DNA from 2 places in the Streptococcus sp. SM5 genome. Region 1 is predicted to be linked to the other one. Evidence: riboswitches for the same ligand, from Rfam matches in the RefSeq annotation. Region 1 holds a riboswitch; the other holds the start of a gene.

Region 1 (3,127 bases):
AAGGTGCCCCAACGCATGACTTGGTGACTAATTCCTCCTGTCGACATCCCAATCATGAGGATTACAAGAGGCACAGTAAAGATACTAGTAATCCAAAAACGCTGTAAAAGTGATAGAGATTTTCGAGTCTTCTCAACAACTGTATAACTTCCCTTTTGCATCTTCATACCACAAGAAAATTCATGTTGACCTAATTCTTGAGGGGTAAAACGAATTGTCTTCTCTTCATCCACGCCGATTGGTTCCAAGAGGCCTTCTTCTTCAAACAGAATTTCCTTATAACAGTTTGAAGGTGTCAAACGGTGAAAGGTGATCTCAGCAGGAACTCCTTTTTGCAGTTGAATGTGGGCTGGATGGTAGCCTTTGTCTGCCGTGATACGGATTTTTTGAACACCATTTTCAAGACTTGCTTTTACAATTTCAGTCATATCATTCTCCTATTCTACAATCATCTTACCGTGCATCATATTCATGCCACAAGAGAAACCATACTCTCCAGCCTGCTCAGGCGTGATTTCCACTACATACTCTTCCCCCATTGGCAGATCCGCATGTACACCAAAGTCTGGAAATACGATCTGATCCAAACATGGTGAAGGATCTTTGCGGTCAAAGACAATGCGGGCTGGCACTGATTTCTTGAGGATAATCAACTCAGGCGTATAGCCCCCCATGACCTCCACTCGAATCTCTTGGTAGCCCTTTTTTTGCTGGGCCTTTTGTCCAGATTTTTCAGGCTTTTTGAAAAACCAAAACAAGATAAACGCGATAAGGGCAATACAAACAATGGTTACAATACTATTTAACATGACGTCTCCTTTACATACAATTACATCTTACTTCTGTCACAGCGCTTGATTTCTTCTCAGAAATCACAGCTTCCAAGCCTGCCAAATCAGCCTGAGTAAAATCACATTCCATAATCAAATCAACCAGTAAGTTCTTAATCCTACGGGAACAAACCTTGTCTTTGATATCTTGGACAAGCAAATCCCGACTTTGATCCAAAGTTAAAAGGGCTGAATAAACAAAAGACTTGCCTTCTTTTTTCCTTGTCAGACACTCTTTCTCAACCAAACGAGCCAAAAGAGTTTGAATGGTCGACTTGGACCAGTCGAACCGCTCCGCTAGAACCCTGATTAAATCCGTACTAGTCTGCTCTCCTTGCATCCAAATAATCTTCATGACCTGCCATTCTGCATCTGAAATCTGCATTAGCACACCTCCAAAATCTACATTTGTCAATTACAATTATCAGTATACTCTTAAAATCTACATTTGTCAACTATGAAATTAATCTTTTCTTTGAAAAATTGAATTTTAATCATTTGATAAAGGATTTTCAGTCAAATCTTACTATATAAACTATAAAAATATGCTATACTAAAGAAAAAAGAAAACAACCACTAGGGGTGCGTAAAGCTGAGATTAACGACTGTTAGACCCTTTGACTCAATCTAGGTAATGCTAGCTGATGGAAGTGGAAATGATAATGGGGACTAGCAGTCTTCTATTACCTTCCTAAAACAGACTTGCTTGTTCTTGAGAATACAAACTTCAGTTGGTTGGGAGGTTTTAGATGACTTATTTACCTGTTGCTTTGACCATTGCAGGGACTGACCCTAGTGGTGGTGCTGGCATTATGGCTGATTTAAAGTCGTTCCAAGCTAGAGATGTCTATGGAATGGCCGTTGTGACCAGTCTTGTCGCTCAAAATACCAGAGGCGTTCAATTAATCGAGCACGTTTCTCCTCAAATGTTGAAAGCCCAATTGGAGAGTGTCTTTTCGGATATCCCACCTCAGGCTGTAAAAACTGGGATGTTGGCAACTACCGAAATTATGGAAATCATCCAGCCCTATCTTAAAAAGCTGGATTGTCCCTACGTCCTTGACCCTGTTATGGTCGCAACAAGCGGAGACACCCTGATTGATACCAGTGCCAGAGACTACCTAAAAACAAATCTACTTCCCCTTGCAACTATTATTACACCCAATCTTCCTGAGGCAGAAGAGATTGTTGGTTTTTCAATCCATGATCCTGAAGACATGCAGCGTGCTGGTCGCCTGATTTTAAAAGAATTTGGTCCTCAGTCTGTTGTTATTAAAGGTGGGCATCTCGAAGGCGGTGCCAAGGATTTCCTCTTTACCAAGGATGACCAATTTGTCTGGGAAAGTCCACGAATTCAAACCTGTCATACACATGGTACTGGATGTACCTTTGCTGCAGTGATTACTGCTGAACTAGCCAAGGGAAAAAGCCTTTATCAGGCAGTTGATAAGGCCAAGGCCTTTATCACGAAAGCCATCCAAGACGCCCCTCAACTCGGTCATGGTTCTGGCCCAGTCAACCATACAAGTTTTAAAGATTAAAAAAACTCTCTAGTTCCCGCTTTAAGGGAATTAGAGAGTTTTTATACTTCTTCAAACTACATCAGCTTTATCTGCAACCTCAAAGCTGTGCTTTGAGCAACCTGCGACTAGCTTCCTAGTTTGCTCTTTGATTTTCATTGAGTATTAATTAGAAAATAATGTCATCCAACTTTGTCAAAAAGGCTTGCGTTTTTGCCTCTATATCTTCTGCCTGCATCAGATCGCGTACGACTGCTACTCCAGCTATGCCCGTGCCAATAAGCTGTTCAATATTCTCTGACGTCAAACCTCCGATAGCAACTACTGGAATAGCGACCCTTTGGCAGATTGTCTTCAAGGTTGAAATCAGGGTGATAGGCGCATTTTCCTTGGTCGTAGTCGGGAAAATGGCTCCTGTCCCCAAGTAATCCGCACCTCCTTCTTCTGCCTCGAGGGCTCTTTTAACCGTTTTAGCAGTGACACCGAGGATTTTTTCAGGACCAAGGACTTTGCGGGCAACCGAAACGGGTAATTCATCATCTCCGATATGCAGACCTGCAGCATCAACTGCAAGACAGACATCCAAACGATCATCGATGATCAAGGGTACCTGATAGGCATCTGTTATTTCCTTGACTTGTTTTGCCAGTTGATAATATTGATTGGTTGTGAGATTTTTTTCTCGTAATTGGACTATGGTAACCCCTGAACGGCAGGCCGTCTCAAGCTTTTCAAGAAATCTTTCCAAGGAATCTTGGTAGCGATTGGTTACCAGAT
Region 2 (3,127 bases), on a different contig from region 1:
TAAGTCAGAAGAACTTTCTTCTGGTGGCAATTTCAAATCAACATCTACTCCAGCTTCTTTGAAATAACCTTTTTCCTTGGCAACATAAAGCCCTGTGTGGTTGGTATTTGGTGTCCAGTCTAGGATAAAGTCAATCTTCTTGAGTTCTGCCTCTTTGTTGTCCTTAGAAGCAGTTCCTTGACCACAAGCTACAAGCACAACAGCTACAAGAGCTGTCACAAGCGTTAAAAACACTTTCCATGTTTTCTTCATTTTGATTTCCTCTTTTCTTTTTTGAAACATCCTTATTCTACGAACGTTTCCATTTAATCACATATTTTTCGCTGACATCGACCAATTTCATACCAAGAAGGCTGATAATCGATACCAGAATGATAATAGCGAACATGGTATCATACTGAAACAGTTTCTTGGACTGAATCATATAAACACCTAGTCCTTCAAATCCTCCTAACCACTCAGATACCACTGTTGTGATAAATGCGTAGGAAACACTAACTCTCAGACCTGCATAAAAGTAGGGCAGGCTGACTGGAATTTTAAAATGCCACAGGATTTGCCAAGGCTTGGCCCGCATCAGACTAAACAAGGTCAGCATATCCTTGTCACAATGCCTAAAACCGTCCAAAATACTGACGATTATAGGAAAGGTTGTCGTCAGGATAATCAAAACAATCTTGGGCAAAATCCCATAACCTAGCCATAAGACCAGAATAGGAGCTATGGCAATGGTCGGAATGGTCTGAACAACCACCATCATAGGGTAAATCAGGTCATTGAGCCAAGTTAAACTGTCCATAAGCACAGCCATGAGACAGGCAATCAAGACTCCCAAAACCAGCCCCAGTAAAGCCACTCTCAAGGTCGCCCAGCTATGGTGCCAGAGAAATTCTCTATCCCGAACAAAGGCCTGGAAAATTTCAAGAGGTGTCGGCAGGATAAACTTGGGGAGAAGTTTAAGAAAACCTGCTAACTGCCAGATTGACAAGACTCCTAGAAAGCCCAATAGACTAATGTGTCGTCTCAGTATACTTTTCAAGTTTCTCATCAATACTTAAAATCTCTCCTACATTTATTTTGACATTGGCAAAGACATTATCTGCCTCACGCCCTGCCATTTCTAGCGATTCTTTAAGAATGCGCATGAGCTCATCAAACTCCCCTTCCAAGACCGTTTCAAATGGTGTCACTACCATGGTCACTTCTTGAGCTTGCAGATAAGCAATAACCTGATCGATAACAGTAATCCGATCAATCCCCTGTGATAGGGGTAAAACTTGCAAGGCAATGCTTGCTTTCATAACAACCTCCTCTTCTCGTTTTCCTCTTTATAAAAAGAAAAACCTTTACCATATATGGAAAAGGTCAAGATTAGACTAAGTATCGTTCCCTACGCTGGCATTACCCAGATCAGGTGCGGTCGAAGTTTAACACTTCCTCTCAGACTGTACACAGACTCCCATATATTATATGGACATATGATAGCGCAAAACAAAAAAAATGTCAAGGAAACTGCTTACAGAAAAACATGAAAAAGAGTTTGAAAACAAATGCTTCAAACTCTATATAGCTTTTTTATTTAGCCTCGTACCATGTTGCCCCTTCATTTTCATCTGCGATGAGGGGAACACTGAGTTGAATGGCTTCTTCCATAGTTTGTTTGACCAATTTTTTCATCTCTGCTAGTTCCGATTTAGGCACTTCAAGGACGATTTCATCGTGCACTTGCAGAAGCATCTTAGTCTGATAACCACCTGCAACCAAGGCTTTATCCAGCTGGATCATGGCAATCTTGAGAATATCTGCTGCCGAACCCTGGATAGGTGAGTTAATGGCAGTTCTCTCAGCAAAACCACGAATGTTAAAGTTACGCGAATTGATATCCGGCAACTCACGACGACGCTTGAAGAGGGTCTCTACATAGCCCTTATCACGCGCCTCACGCACCACTTCATCCATATAGTTTTTAATACCTGGGAAACGTTCAAAGTAGGTATCAATGTAGGCTTTGGCTTCCTTACGGCTAATGCCCAAATTATTCGACAAACCAAAGTCTGAAATACCGTAAACCACTCCAAAGTTGACAGCCTTGGCATTACGACGGTCGTTTGCAGTCACATCCTCAGGACGCTCAATACCAAAGACACGCATGGCTGTCGAAGTATGGATATCTGCCCCCTCTTGGAAAGCCTTAATCAAGTGCTCATCATTAGAAATATGCGCCAAAACGCGCAATTCAATCTGCGAGTAGTCCGAACTGAGTAGTACACTATCCTCCCACTCTGGCACAAAAGCCTTACGAATAAGACGGCCTTGTTCCAATCGTACAGGAATATTTTGCAAGTTTGGATCCACACTAGACAGACGCCCAGTCTGGGTCAAATCCTGCACATAGCGCGTGTGAATCTTGCCATCAGCCAAAATCCAGTCCTGCAAGCCAATTACATAAGTAGATTGAATCTTAGCAATCTGACGATAGTCTAGGATTTTCTTAACAATCGGAGCAATAGGAGCCAGGCGCTCCAGGACATCCACCGCTGTCGAGTAACCTGTCTTGGTTTTCTTAGTGTATTCTAGAGGAAGTCCCAATTTTTCAAAGAGAAGCACGCCCAACTGCTTAGGAGAATTGATATTAAATTCCTCACCAGCTAGTTCGTAAATCTCTTGTGTTAGTTTTTCAATGACAAGCTCATTTTCAGCCTGCATCTCAAGCAAGGTCTCTTTCTTGACCGTAATCCCAGCAATTTCCATCTTGGCAAGAACAAAGGCTAGAGGTTGCTCCATATCATAAAGAAGGTCTAACTGCCCATTTTCACTGAGCTTTTCAAGTAAAACAGGTTCTGTTTCAACCAATACAGCTACCTTGCGAGCCAAATGCTCCAAGAATTTTTCCCGTTCAGGAAGAGCCTTCTTGACACCCTTGCCATAGAAAGTCTCATCATCAACCAAGAAAGTCTGACCATACAGTCTAGCAATGGTTGAAATTTCATTGTCTTCTACAGTTGATAATAAGTATTTAGCCAAGCGGCTATCAAAGGAAGGAGCCTGCAAATCCACACCAAAACGACGCAAGAGAACCTTGGTTTTTTTAAAATCATAAATTTTCAAAGATGTTTTTTCTAAGAAA

Evidence for each region. Region 1 has a riboswitch for thiamine pyrophosphate ahead of thiD (bifunctional hydroxymethylpyrimidine kinase/phosphomethylpyrimidine kinase). Riboswitches for the same ligand answer to the same signal wherever they lie in the genome.
Region 2: it holds a riboswitch for thiamine pyrophosphate, as region 1 does, so the genes downstream of both, PAN07_RS05995 (thiamine-binding protein) here and thiD (bifunctional hydroxymethylpyrimidine kinase/phosphomethylpyrimidine kinase) in region 1, are expected to answer to the same signal.

What each region holds. Positions count from the first base shown of each region.
Region 1 covers NZ_JAJNSC010000009.1:62,550-65,676, reverse strand. Annotated here, with positions in the region: gene PAN07_RS08420 (heavy metal translocating P-type ATPase) at 1-428, opposite strand, end outside; gene PAN07_RS08415 (cupredoxin domain-containing protein) at 438-809, opposite strand; gene PAN07_RS08410 (CopY/TcrY family copper transport repressor) at 820-1,215, opposite strand; TPP riboswitch at 1,399-1,496, shown strand; gene thiD (bifunctional hydroxymethylpyrimidine kinase/phosphomethylpyrimidine kinase) at 1,580-2,371, shown strand; gene thiE (thiamine phosphate synthase) at 2,520-3,127, opposite strand, start outside.
Region 2 covers NZ_JAJNSC010000006.1:37,664-40,790, reverse strand. Annotated here, with positions in the region: gene PAN07_RS06005 (ABC transporter substrate-binding protein) at 1-252, opposite strand, end outside; gene PAN07_RS06000 (ABC transporter permease) at 290-1,048, opposite strand; gene PAN07_RS05995 (thiamine-binding protein) at 1,011-1,301, opposite strand; TPP riboswitch at 1,371-1,473, opposite strand; gene polA (DNA polymerase I) at 1,576-3,127, opposite strand, start outside.